Prochlorococcus marinus XMU1402: one gene and its partner. The protein of the gene in region 1 binds, or shares a complex with, the protein of each later gene. Links are inferred from orthologs where the notes say so. Each region holds a gene or a part of one and is shown on either strand. Other genes may lie near its edges.

Region 1 (8,257 bases):
TTGTTCGGAAGGAGTTATTGGCTTTTTTGTCAGGTTTTTTAGTCTTTGATCATTCTTAAAACAACTTTTAACTAACCTATCCTCAAGGGAATGAAAACTAATAATAGAAATAATACCTCCTGGCAAAAGCCATTCAGGTACAACTTGCAAAAATTTTTCTAATACTTCAATTTCTTTATTAACAGCAATTCTTAGTGCTTGAAATGTTCTTGTGGCTGGATGTAATTTTTTATATCTTTGTTTTGGTGGGAAGCAGCCTGCAATAGAATAAGCTAATTCTTTTGTCCCAGAATATTTCCCATTTTCCTTCAAATCAAATTTTATTTTCCTAGCAATCTTTCTTGATAATCTCTCATCTCCATATTTATAGATTAGGTTAGCTAGATCTTTTTCATTTAAAGACTCAATTAATTTCTCTGCATCAAAATCAAGCAAAGGATTCATGCGCATATCAAGCGGACCATCTTTTTGGAAACTAAATCCTCTTTTAGGGTCATCAAGTTGATTACTATTTACTCCAAGATCTGCAATCACAAAAGAAACTTTCTCTTTTGGTACAAAATCCGCAAAATTTGAAGCTCTTATATCAATCCTACTTTTAAACTCGTCAAGTTTTTTTAATGCTGATTTTCTTGCGAATGGATCTTGATCAAGTCCAATTATATTTAAATCTGAATATTTTCTTAATAAATGATAAGAGTGCCCGCCTCCGCCTAAAGTTGCGTCTATTCCTTTAATTTGATTGTTATTTATAAGTGGGTAATGCTCTAATGAGGCCATAATCTCATCTGTCATGACTGATTGATGATTGAAAAAAGATGAATCAGATAGGTCAGTTTGCATAACTTTCGACTAAGATTTATTTAGAAGTTAAATTTCGAATGGCTCAGCTAGAGACTAGAACAGAACCAATGGTGGTCAATTTTGGCCCTCACCATCCCTCAATGCATGGGGTTTTAAGGTTAGTTGTAACTCTTGATGGTGAGAATGTCATTGATTGTGAGCCAGTAATTGGATATTTACATAGAGGAATGGAAAAGATAGCTGAAAATAGGACAAATGTAATGTATGTCCCTTATGTAAGCAGAATGGATTATGCAGCAGGAATGTTTTATGAAGCTATTGTAGTAAATGCTCCTGAAAGATTAGCTAATATTCCAGTTCCCAAAAGAGCTAGTTACATCAGAGTTCTTATGCTCGAACTTAATCGTATTGCTAATCATCTTTTATGGCTTGGTCCCTTTTTAGCAGACGTAGGAGCTCAAACTCCATTTTTCTATATTTTTAGAGAAAGAGAGATGATATATGATCTCTGGGAAGCTGCTACTGGACAAAGGCTAATAAATAATAATTTCTTTAGGATAGGTGGTGTCGCATGTGATCTCCCATACGGATGGTTAGAAAAATGTATAGACTTTTGCGATTGGTTTGGTCCTAAGATAGATGAATACGAAAAATTAATCACAAATAATCCAATTTTTAGAAAAAGAATTGAAGGTCTAGGAACAATACAAAGAGACCAGGCAATTAATTGGTCTTTGTCTGGACCAATGCTTAGAGCTTCTGGAGTTTCTTGGGATTTAAGGAAAGTCGATAGTTATGAATGTTATGACGATTTTGATTGGCAGATTGCTTCAGAAAAAGAAGGAGATTGTTATGCGAGATATCGAGTAAGAGTTGAAGAGATGAGACAATCATTAAGCATCATTCGCCAAGCCTGCAAAATGATTCCCGGAGGTCCAACAGAAAATTTAGAAGCTCAAAGAATGGCGACTGAAGATAAGAAAAGTGAAATATTTGGTATCGACTATCAATATGTAGCTAAGAAGGTTGCTCCAACTTTTAAAATTCCTAACGGAGAATTATATACAAGATTAGAGTCCGGCAAAGGAGAAATAGGTGTATTTATTCAAGGAAATAATGAAGTTACCCCATGGAGATTTAAAATCAGAGCAGCTGATTTAAATAATCTGCAAATATTGCCTCATATTCTTAAAGGTGCCAAAATCGCTGATATTATGGCAATCCTTGGTTCAATAGATGTCATTATGGGATCTGTTGATAGATAATTTCTTTAAATGAACCCCTCTGACTGGTTAATATTGCAGAAGAAGGTAAGATTTGGTGATTGTGATTCTGCAGGTGTAATTCATTTTCATAACTTATTAAAATGGTCGCATGAAGCTTGGGAAGAAAGTATTGAAATTTATGGGATTCCTTCTCAAGATATTTTTCCAGATTTTTCTATACGTAAAAGTCAAATTATTTTTCCAATAGTAAATTGTGAAGCAAACTTTCTTGCGCCTATAAAAATTGGAGATTTATTAAAAGTAAAAATTACCCCTCATAAAATTAATACTCATTTGTTCCAAGTAAATAGCTTTTTTATAAAAAATGGAAATAAAGTAGCCGAAGGGAAAATTATACATTGTTCTTTAGATATTGATTCAAGAAATAAAATAGAACTTCCCGATCAGTTAGAAAGATGGATAGAGGCTTCTAATGTGAGTACAAATTTAAAAGAATGCTAATAATTATTTTTTAAATTTATAGTTTATTTTTTCTGTAATGCTATTTTTGTTTTTAACAATCCATTTTTCAGGCTTTTCATGTTTAGGCCAACTTTGAGAAAATTTTTTTAATAAATTTAAAGAAATTTCAATAATATTATTATTTGTAAGTTCTCTAAATTCAACTATTACTTTAATTTTATTTCCCCATAATTTGTTAGATACTTTTGAAATATTGAATTTATTAATTGGGATATTTTCTTTCATAATGAAATCATTTAATCTAGATTCAATTACTTCAGGGAAAACGATTTCTCCTCCTGAATTAAAGGCATTATCATTTCTTCCAACAAAGTTTAAATAGAAAGAATTATTGATTTGATTAATTTCACCTAAATCACTTGTTTGCCACCACCCATTTTTATTTTTGAAATTTTCAGTTTTTAAAGAGTCTATTATTTCAATTCCAATTCTGGCTGATTTTATCTCTATTAATCCTTGTGCGTTAATTCTTATTTTTGTATCAGGTAGTATTTCTCCAACATTTTTAAAACCCATCAAGAATTCTTTTGGTTTTAAACTAGTAACCATTGCTGCTGTTTCAGTTGAGCCGTAACAAGGTGCTAATTTTATTTTTTCTTTTATACATTGTTCTGCAGTTTCGTCTGAAATTGAAGCTCCACCTACCCAAATTAGATCAAAAATTTTTAGCCAACTAATTCCATCTTTTTGAGCTAAAAGTCTTTGTAATTGGGTAGGTACTAATGACGTAATCAAGTGTTTTTTGTTTTTTTTAAATTTAATTGTGAAAAGTAAAAGTTCTCGAGTTTTTTTTATCAAATTCGGAGAAATATTAATACAATCACATCCCCAAGTTTGACTTCTAAAAATTGGCATTAATCCACTTATGTGGTTCAGGGGTAAAGTATTTAAAATTAAGCAGTTTTGTAATTCAAATCCTTGCTCTATTAGCCATTGACCTGATGTAGTTGCAGATAATTTAAGATTATTTAAATGGTGAAAACATTGTCTCGGTTTTCCAGAACTCCCACTACTGTTTAAGATAATTGCTGGCCCATTTTCAGTAATTGAATCTAATACATCTTTGTCTTCATAAAATTTGTTTTTTACATAAATAATTTTATTCTCTCTAATTTTTTCGATAATTTTTTCTACAGATTTAGTTTCGTTATTTTCAACTTCAATAGTATGAATTTTATTTTTCATAGTTGATCCCATATCTTTTTTGCTTCATTTAAAAATAGAAACGAATTAGGGAATTTATTCATTGCTAAACCAGGAACTTTTGGCGTTGGTCCTTGTAATTGTAGAGAAGATAAATGATTGAGCCATCTCTTTCCTATTCCAGTTTCAAATGAGGTACTTATAGATATTAAAGCTTTTTTATTTTCTAATTCTCTTAAAAGCTTAACTGGATTATTTTCTTGAGAAGGCCTTCTAATTTGCCAACCCTTCCACTCATCAATCAAAGTTGGAAATTTTAAAAGTGATTCGTCTAAAGCTATTGGAATTTTTTTGTTTAGTTCTGTCATTCCATCAATATCATCAACACAGAGAGGTTGTTCTAACCAATCTATATTTTTATTATCTTTCAAAATATCAGCCCATCTATTAGCTATCTCTCTTCCCCAAGAACCATTAGCATCTATTCTTAACTTAATATTATTACCTATTTTGCTTAAAATTTCTTCTAATTTTGCTTCTTCCTCATGGTTATTTTTTAGTGCTACTTTCCATTTTAAGGTTAATGATTTTCCAATATCACAATGTCTTTTTTTAATATCATTTAGATCTGAAACTACATTTTCATGATTTAACAATATGGCTGTTTTACCAATTTCATCAAAGTAGTAGTTTTCTTTAAAAATTATTTTTCCATTGATCTCTGCTAATGCAGAATTTATTGCAGATTGAATGCATGGATGAAAAATATTTATTTGCTCAGATAAATTAAATTCCTCTATATACTCAGGGATCATATCTAGTTGTTTCGCGCACTTTTTTAAGTCTTTTTTATGTAGCGGTGAAACTTCTCCAAACCCTATTTTTTTATCATTACTTATTAATTTAATTATCCAACCCGATTTTGTATGGTAATTGGTTTTAGAATTTTCTACTTTGGCCGATAACTTAAAGCTATAAGATTTTTTTTGAAATATTAAGTTCATTTATTTAGATAGTAATTAAATATTAATCCTGTGATTAAACCAATTCCATTAAGAGTTTGAAATTTTATTGCGACGAATTTGCAATTTTTTATTGTAGAAGGTTTTGCATACGAAGACTTTAATAAATTTATAAGTCTTATTGCTTGAGGGAAACTAAGCAAATAAAGGATACAAAACACTGGAATAAATCCATAAACTATTGTGAAAAGTTGAAAAATATATATTGTAAAAATTATCCAAGGCACAAATTGAGAACCTTTTTTTGCCCCTAAGCGAACTAAAGGTGAATTTTTCCCATGCTTTTTATCTTCAGAAATTTGATGAAAATGAGAACAAAATAATACGAGTGTTGTTGCCAAGGAAGGTCCTGAACCAAGTAATAAAGAAACTTTCCATGGAATATCTTCGAAGTAAATATTAGACGGATTTAACGCAATTAAGACTGCAGAGTACGCAAAAGGTCCAAATGCAAGCCAGCATAATGGTTCTCCTAAACCTTGATAACCCAATCTAAAAGGAGGACCTTGATATAAATATCCTAAGAAGCAGCAAGCTGCCACCAAAATAAAAATGTTTATACTTGTTGATACTGAAATAATTAAAATTATTAATAAACCAATAACTAAAGATGTATATGCAATAAATGAAATTATTTTTTTATTTTTTACAAGATTTACTATTGAATGGAATTTAAATTCATCGATTCCTGTTTCTGCGTCGTATAAATCATTAGTTAGATTTTCCCAAAGTAATATCAAAATTGCAGCTAAAGTAAATGAAATCAAATTATAAATTTTTACCTCTTCATATTGATTGAGTAAGTAAGCCCCTGTTATTAAAACTGGAAGTATGGCAACAGAATAAAGAGGCCATTTTATTGCTTTTTTCCATAATTTTTTTTTATCTTCGTCCATTTTTAATTAACACGCAAAATTAGATAATTATTGAATGTAGTTTATAAATTGAGTTACATTTTTTACTTTATTGCATCATTTTTAGTTATTTTCAATAAGTAATGAAAAATGATTTAAACTTAACAGATTTTTTAAAAGATGTATTTTCCTCTTTCGATAAGAAAGTTGAAAATTCTGGATTAGTAAGTATTTGTGTTGAGATTCCTTGTATTGATTTATTTCAAGTTTATGAATTGTTAATAAATAAATATCCGTTTTCTTCATTTTGGGAGGAATCTGATGGCATTTCATATATAGCTTTCGAGAAGTGTAAATATGTTACCTTGGATGGCCCAAAAAGATTTGAGGTAGCAAAAGAGTTTAATTCTGAGAATTTTAAAAATTTAATTAACTTAACTAATGAATCGCATAATTCTGCACTTTCAAAAATTATTTATTTATTTTCTTTCTCTGAAAATTTGAATAATAAGAATTTACCTTCAGATATCCCTAGTTTGGAAGCCATTTTGCCAAAAATATTAATTACTAAAAGTGGCAAGAATTGCTGGTTAAGAATCAATGGTCATGTTGAAGGTAAATCATCATTAAGAACATTAATTGAAGAAATATGGACAATTAGAAATCAAGTTATTAATTCTGGCTCAGAATTAATAAAATCATCTAGCTTAAAAACTAGTTTTGATTCCCCTTTTATTGATGATTTCTCAAGCTCCTTAGAAAATTCTAAAACAAACATGAAAAAAGTAGTAAATAGAGGAATTCAATTAGTAGAGAAAGATATCCTCGAAAAGATAGTTTTAGCGAATAGGATTAAAATAAGACTTAAAAATAAATTAGATTTAGTAGAAATTTTAAAAAGATTTAAAAAGAAGCAACCAAATACATGTAGATACGTTTGGAAAAGGAATAGTAAGGATATTTTATTTGGAGCATCCCCAGAAAAATTATTTTCTTTCTCTAAACCTTATTTAACTTTAGAGGCTCTTGCTGGAACTATATCTACTAATTCAAATTTTAAGAAACTCCTAAAAAGTGCTAAAGACTTAAAGGAACATAATTATGTAATACAACATTTGATTAAATCTTTAGAAGTTTCAAAAATAACAAACTTTAAAAAAAGTGATATCAAGGTAAATTCATTTGGAGATATTTCTCATTTGCAAACACTCATTTTCTCTAAAGTTGAAAATATTTGTCCTTTTGAATTGCTTAAAAACTTACATCCATCTCCAGCTGTGTGTGGATACCCAAAAAATGCAGCATTGGATTGGATAAACACTCTTGAGTCTTTCCCTAGAGGAAATTATGCTTCTCCAATGGGTTGGGTGGATTCATCAGGCAATGCTTCATTTCTTTTGACAATAAGAGGCGCAAGATGTATTGAAGAAAATATTGAATTTACTGCAGGTTCAGGTATAGTTTCTGGCTCCGTTTTAGAGAAAGAAATAGATGAGATTAAATTAAAATTTGAATCTATAGTAAAACAGATATTTTGCGCTAAAAATCCTAGATAATTTCTACTAATTTTTCAATAACTTCCTCTGAAACATTTTTATTGGATAAATTTTCTATTTCTCTTAAACCTGTTGGACTGGTTACATTAATCTCGCTAAGCATTCCATTTATTACATCAATACCTACAAAAAATAAACCCTCATCTTTGAAGTGTTGAGATAATTCTGAGCAGATACTTTTTTCTTTTTCTGTTAATAATGTGGGTTCAGCCTTGCCTCCCATAGCTAAATTACTCCTAAAATCGCCTCCTTGAGGAATCCTATTTATTGATCCAATTGCTTCTCCGTTTACGATAATTATTCTTTTATCACCCTCTATGACTTCAGGAATAAATTTTTGCATCATAACGGGTAATTCTTCTTGAGAAGTGATTAATTCAATGATTGATTTAATTCCTGGAGAATTTTTATTTATCCTTATAACACCTTGACCACCTTTTCCTCCAAGAGGTTTTATGACTACTTCATTATTTATATTTGCAAAATTAATAAGATCTTTTACCTTACTCGCAACTATTGTAGGTGCCATTAAGTGGCTGTATCTTAAAGCACCTAGCTTTTCATTCCACGCTCTTAACGATGAGGGTTTATTAATTACTTTTACTCCTTTTCTTTCGGCAACTTCTAAAAGATGGGTTGCATATAAATAAGCCTCATTTACAGGAGGATCTTTTCTCATCCAAATGCAATTAAATTCGGCGAGAGGTATGCAATCATTCTCTTTGAAAGAAATCCACGGAATTACTTCAACTTTTACGGAAGATGCCCATACTTCATCACCTCTAGCTTCCAGGTCTTGAGGAGTACAACTCCAGATTTCAATATTTTTTTTTGATGATGCTTGCATTAAAGCAGCAGTTGAATCTTTTAAGGGATTTATATTTTTAATTGGATCTATTACGAATAGAAATTTCATAAGATCTAGCTTAATAATGCTTCTAATTTATTTTCATTTTCTAATGCGTAGAGATCATCGCAGCCTCCGATACCCTCATTATCTATAAATATTTGTGGTAATGTTCTTCTACCATCAGCTCTTTCAATCATCAATGCTCTGGCATCTTCGTCGCCATCTATTTTATATTCTGTAAAATTTACATTTTTTTTCTTGAGTAGTGATTTTGCTCGAA
Region 2 (5,082 bases), 120 kb from region 1 along the record:
TGTAGATGAACAACTGCTTAATACAAAACAAAGAAGAACTGTTAAAAGAAGATTGGGAATACTGGTAATAATTTTTTTCATTTATATATATTAATGCAAAGAGTACAAAGAAAGGAACATAGCAGCAGCAAAGGCCAGCCCTCCAAAAATCAATATATTTTTTTGTCCAGGAGGTAAACTATTAAAACCAAAGCCATAAACCAAATTCTCTTCAAAACCACTAGGTTTAGATTTAGGACCTATATCCTTATAAAAGTTTTTGCCAGCCCGGCAGACGGGGCATGCGAAGGTATTCCCATCCAACTCTGAAAAAGGCGTATTTTTGGGTATGTTTAATTTTTTATTTCCTTCGGAAGGATCATAAATGTATCCACAGCTTCTACATTCAAATCTATTTTGTTCTAAATTAATGAGAGGTTGTTCAACATTTGCTCCAGAGGAGTTTTTAGAAAGTTCTTCTTTCTCAAAGTTTTCAACTATTTTGTTTTCCTCAGAGGCTGGTTGAATGTTTTCACTCACGGTTTATTATTATTCTTTAAGAACTTTAAAAGATTTTGCTAAATTAAGCGACTTTTATTCAAAATTAATTTTTTAAGATGTTTTTATTATCAGGTTATGAATATTTTTTAGGTTTCCTCCTAATTGCGGCTGCTGTCCCAATATTGGCTCTAGTTACTAATCTCATAGTTGCCCCTAAAGGCAGAACTGGGGAAAGAAAACTAACATATGAATCAGGAATGGAGCCTATAGGAGGAGCATGGATTCAATTTAATATTCGTTATTACATGTTCGCCTTAGTTTTCGTTATATTTGATGTTGAAACAGTATTTCTTTATCCTTGGGCTGTTGCCTTTAATAGATTAGGCTTGTTAGCATTTATTGAGGCATTAATTTTCATTGCAATACTCGTTATCGCTTTGGCTTACGCATGGAGAAAAGGTGCTTTAGAATGGAGTTAAAAAATTGAATCCACAATTATCCCCAAAAACAATAAGAGAAATCAGAGAGGGTACTTGTAATCCACTTGGTGCTCCGCAAGTTACCACGGATTTAAGTGAAAACATAATATTGACAAGTTTAGACGATCTTCACAACTGGGCTAGACTAAGTAGTCTATGGCCCCTCTTATATGGAACAGCATGTTGTTTTATAGAATTTGCTGCTTTAATTGGTTCAAGATTTGATTTTGATAGATTTGGATTAGTACCTAGAAGCTCGCCAAGGCAAGCAGATTTATTAATAGTTGCAGGAACAGTAACGATGAAAATGGCACCAGCCTTGGTAAGACTTTATGAGCAGATGCCAGAACCAAAGTATGTTATTGCTATGGGTGCTTGTACAATTACAGGAGGTATGTTTAGCGCAGACTCTACCACCGCGGTCAGAGGTGTTGATAAATTAATACCTGTTGACTTATACCTTCCAGGCTGTCCCCCAAGGCCAGAAGCAATATTTGATGCAGTCATAAAATTAAGAAAAAAAGTTGGTAATGAATCAATTTTAGAGCGTGCAAAATCAGAACAAACCCACAGATACATAACATCTGATCATGAAATGAATCTTGTTTTCTCAGAAAATACAGGTGAATATCTAAGTAAAACTTCAGCTAAAGCCATTCCTTCCTCCAAAAAAGAAAAAATAACTGAATTTCCTGAAAACTCTGAAAAAACTGAAATTATTAATTCTGAAGAAAAGTAATGGAAAAAGACGGTTTAGCCAAATCCTCAGATACTTCGATAGAAAAAGATGGATTTATAAGTCAATCCTTGTCTAAAGATGGGATTCCAAATCAATCTTTATCTAATGATCACTTAGGAATTGAAATCATTTCTGTGGAACCTAACAAATTATATGAAGCAGTAACTGCCTTAAGAAATTACGGTTTCAACTATCTCCAATGTCAAGGTGGTTATGACGAAGGACCAGGTAAAAATCTTGTTAGTTTCTATCATTTTATAACTGTTGATGATCTACAAAAGATTGAAAAAATAAAAGAAGTTAGATTAAAAGTATTTTTGAAAAGAGACTCTAATTTATCGATCCCTAGTTTATATAAAATCTTTAAAGGAAGCGATTGGCAAGAAAGAGAGACTTATGACATGTATGGAATAAATTTTACTGATCACCCTAATCCCAAAAGACTCTTGATGCCTGAAGACTGGAGAGGATGGCCATTAAGAAAAGATTATATTCAGCCAGATTTCTATGAACTTCAAGATGCTTATTAGTTTAATTTCTTTAATTTTCGGTACATAAACATAACCGCTCTTGCCAGCCTTCTAGGGTCATGCCTCAGAGTTGGGGTTATCCTTTTTGAGTACAATGGTGCCTGCAAAACATAATAGCCTTCAGATAATAATTTTTCTTTATTACATTTGACTGGTTCTGCACCTCTACTCTCGTAGTAATCCACTAGTGGAGACTTTTCAAAATGAATCTGAGATAAGATTGCGTTAAAAATTCGAGTATTAACTCCAAAGTTTGATAATTGTTTTTCTATTGATTTAATATGTTTATAAACATCAAGTCCATCTGTTTCACCAGGCTGAGTCATCAAATTACTAATGTAAATTTTAGGAGCATTACTTTGCAATAAAGCATCTACTATTTCTGGCACTAATAAGTTTGGCAATAAAGAAGTATATAAACTACCAGGGCCAAGAACAATTAAGTCGGCTTCTTTTATAGATTCGAGAGCACTTGGCAGTGCAGAAGGATTTTCAGGTAAGTAACCAATCCTTGAAATTGCTTTTTGAGATTTACTGATATTACTTTCTCCAAAAATTTTTTTACCATCCTCTAATTCAGCCCATAAAATAACATCAATATTCGTTGAAGGTAGAACTTGACCTTGAACCGCTAAAACCTTACTGGATGCTTGTACTGCTTTTTCTAAACTTCCTGTAATGGTTGTTAAAGCTGATAAGAATAAATTTCCAAAACTATGTCCCTCTAAATCACTTCCACCTGAAAATCTATATTGAAATAATCTTGTTAAAATGGGTTCTTCGTTTGATAAAGCAGCCAAACAATTTCTAATATCTCCTGGAGGTTGGACACCTAACTGTTTCCTAAGAATTCCACTACTTCCACCATCATCTGAAACAGTTACGATTGCTGTAATATTATTGCTGTAATTTTTGAGACCCTTCAATAAAGTAGATAATCCAGTACCTCCGCCAATCGCAACTATATTAGGACCTCTGTTTAATTTACTCTTAACTCTCAATGCGTCAACTAAGAATGTACTTTTTTCCGGAACAAGTGCTTTTTGAATAGAGTTGATACTTCTATTTTGTCCAATCCCGATTAATAAAAGTCCAACAACGAAGATTAATGGTCCCAATAATGAAACAGGCAAGATACTAGTTAAACCTGTCATTAACCAAAAAAAGACTTCAATAAGCCAATAAAGTGGCCTTAAATTTGTCCATATTGCAATTCCTAATAATGAAGTCAAAAATCCTATTGCAGATGTCATCATCCATCTTTTGATAACAAGTCCTGGCAAAAGCCAACTTAAGATTCGCGAAATTTTGTTTACTAAGCCAAAATTAGACTTTTTAAAATATTTATAGTGCCTACTTATTCTTGTTCTACGCTTATTCATTAAAAACCTCTTTAATTATTTTTCTCAAATTAATTTAAAACTTCATAAATTCATTATAAATCAAATTAAAACATACTTTTTTTATTTCTAAAAATAGGCAATATGTAAAGGAAGATGAATTTTTCCATTTATAGGTTTTGAAAAAATCAAAACACGCAATTGAAGCAAAAAACCTCTCGATAAGCTGGGGTGAAATTAATGTACTTAAGCAACTAAATTTTGAACTTAATGAGGGAGAAAAATTAGCTATTGTTGGCCCTTCAGGGTCGGGTAAATCAACAATTCTAAAAATATTAGCAGGCTTGATTTTACCTACTAAAGGAGAATTAAGGATATTTGGTGAAAAACAATCATATTTAAGATTAGATCAAAATAATCCTCCTGATGTAAGACTAGTTTTTCAAAACCCAGCATTACTGGGATCTTTAACTATTGAAGAAAATGTAGGTTTTCTCCTAAGAAAAAATAAAAACTTATCCAAAAAGTTAATCCATGAAATCGTAAGTGATTGTTTGGCTGAAGTGGGTTTATTCAATGTTGAAAAAAAACTTCCGAACGAATTAAGCGGAGGCATGCAAAAAAGAGTAAGTTTTGCTAGAGCTTTAATTACGGATCCAACTCTTAATTCACAAACTAAACCTTTATTACTTTTTGATGAGCCGACTGCAGGTCTTGATCCAATTGCCTCATCTAGAATTGAAGATTTGATTAATAAGACAAATGATAAAGCGAAAGGATCATCTATTGTTGTTAGCCATGTTCTTAGTACTATAGAAAGGACATCAGATAAAGTTGTAATGCTTTATGGAGGAAGATTTAGATGGGCAGGTTCTATTGATGAATTCAAAGAAAGTGATGATCCCTATGTATTTCAATTTAGACATGGGAAACTTGATGGTCCAATGCAACCTAAAGACATTTAGAAATTATGCGTAGAAGCTTACGAGACTCAATAGTTGGATTTTCCTTGTTAGGAGGAATTTTGATATTTACATTTTTTTCTTTTTGGCTGAGGGGAGTAAGATTATCTTCAAAAAATTGGTATCTCTTTGCGGAATTCAATAACGCAAGTGGTTTATCCAAAAAATCGCCAGTTACCTACAGAGGAATTTTAGTAGGGTCAATAGAAGATATCATTTTTACTAATGAATCAATTAAAGCAAAAATATTTTTAAATAATCCTGAAATTGTTCTCCCTAAGCCAGCATTTGCAAGAGTGGTTACAAATTCTTTTCTTGGAGGAGATGTGCAAGTTGCTTTAGAAACAAGTGAAAAAATAATTCCTAAAAACATCGCAAAACCTACATCAGAAAAATGCGATTCCAAATTAATTGTTTGTCAGGGTGACATTATCACTGGGAAACAACTATCAAGTCTTTCAAATATAACTAATAGAATAAGTCAAATTTTAAAAGTATCAAATCAAGAAAACTTAATAGAAAACATAGTCAACTCTATTGATCAATTTGATA

The links.
Region 2: the proteins of HA141_RS00910 (region 1) and HA141_RS01535 are in contact, whole or in part, in a cryo-EM structure (PDB 6KHJ), measured with the Thermosynechococcus vestitus proteins. The link is inferred for Prochlorococcus marinus XMU1402 from one-to-one orthologs. Residues at the interface, in WP_011057128.1 of Thermosynechococcus vestitus: Pro17, His18, His19, Pro20, Ser21, Met22, Val25, Arg27, Met29, Thr31, Ile38, Asp39, Cys40, Glu41, Pro42, Val43, Ile44, Gly45, Tyr46, Leu47, His48, Arg49, Gly50, Met51, Lys53, Ile54, Asn57, Arg58, Pro65, Tyr66; in WP_011056552.1 of Thermosynechococcus vestitus: Leu46, Met47, Tyr48, Thr50, Ala51, Cys52, Phe54, Ile55, Glu56, Ala58, Ala59, Ile61, Gly62, Ser63, Arg64, Phe65, Asn76, Pro78, Thr89, Thr91, Lys93, Met94, Ala97, Leu101, Met123, Phe124, Ser126, Asp127, Ser128, Tyr129.

The regions. Positions count from the first base shown.
Region 1 is NZ_JAAORD010000001.1:166,319-174,575, forward strand. The notes cover bases 1-2,975. They hold HA141_RS00910 (NAD(P)H-quinone oxidoreductase subunit H), read left to right. Parts: upstream 1-881; coding sequence 882-2,069; downstream 2,070-2,975. Other genes in these bases: rsmH (16S rRNA (cytosine(1402)-N(4))-methyltransferase RsmH), read right to left, coding at 1-843; HA141_RS00915 (acyl-CoA thioesterase), read left to right, coding at 2,079-2,531; HA141_RS00920 (AMP-binding protein), read right to left, coding at 2,535-2,975. In the rest of the region: more of HA141_RS00920, read right to left, coding at 2,976-3,737; HA141_RS00925 (o-succinylbenzoate synthase), read right to left, coding at 3,734-4,699; menA (2-carboxy-1,4-naphthoquinone phytyltransferase), read right to left, coding at 4,696-5,613; HA141_RS00935 (chorismate-binding protein), read left to right, coding at 5,715-7,127; gshB (glutathione synthase), read right to left, coding at 7,120-8,043; grxC (glutaredoxin 3), read right to left, coding at 8,049-8,257.
Region 2 is NZ_JAAORD010000001.1:281,083-286,164, reverse strand. Bases 1-2,830 are described here. They hold HA141_RS01535 (NADH dehydrogenase subunit K), read left to right. Parts: upstream 1-963; coding sequence 964-1,698; downstream 1,699-2,830. Other genes in these bases: HA141_RS01525 (gluconeogenesis factor YvcK family protein), read right to left, coding at 2,225-2,830; HA141_RS01530 (NAD(P)H-quinone oxidoreductase subunit J), read left to right, coding at 1,698-2,228; HA141_RS01540 (NAD(P)H-quinone oxidoreductase subunit 3), read left to right, coding at 597-959; HA141_RS01545 (rubredoxin), read right to left, coding at 91-519; HA141_RS01550 (photosynthesis system II assembly factor Ycf48), read right to left, coding at 1-81. In the rest of the region: more of HA141_RS01525, read right to left, coding at 2,831-3,610; HA141_RS01520 (ABC transporter ATP-binding protein), read left to right, coding at 3,748-4,533; HA141_RS01515 (MlaD family protein), read left to right, coding at 4,539-5,082. UniProt on the Escherichia coli protein: NDH-1 shuttles electrons from NADH, via FMN and iron-sulfur (Fe-S) centers, to quinones in the respiratory chain. The immediate electron acceptor for the enzyme in this species is ubiquinone.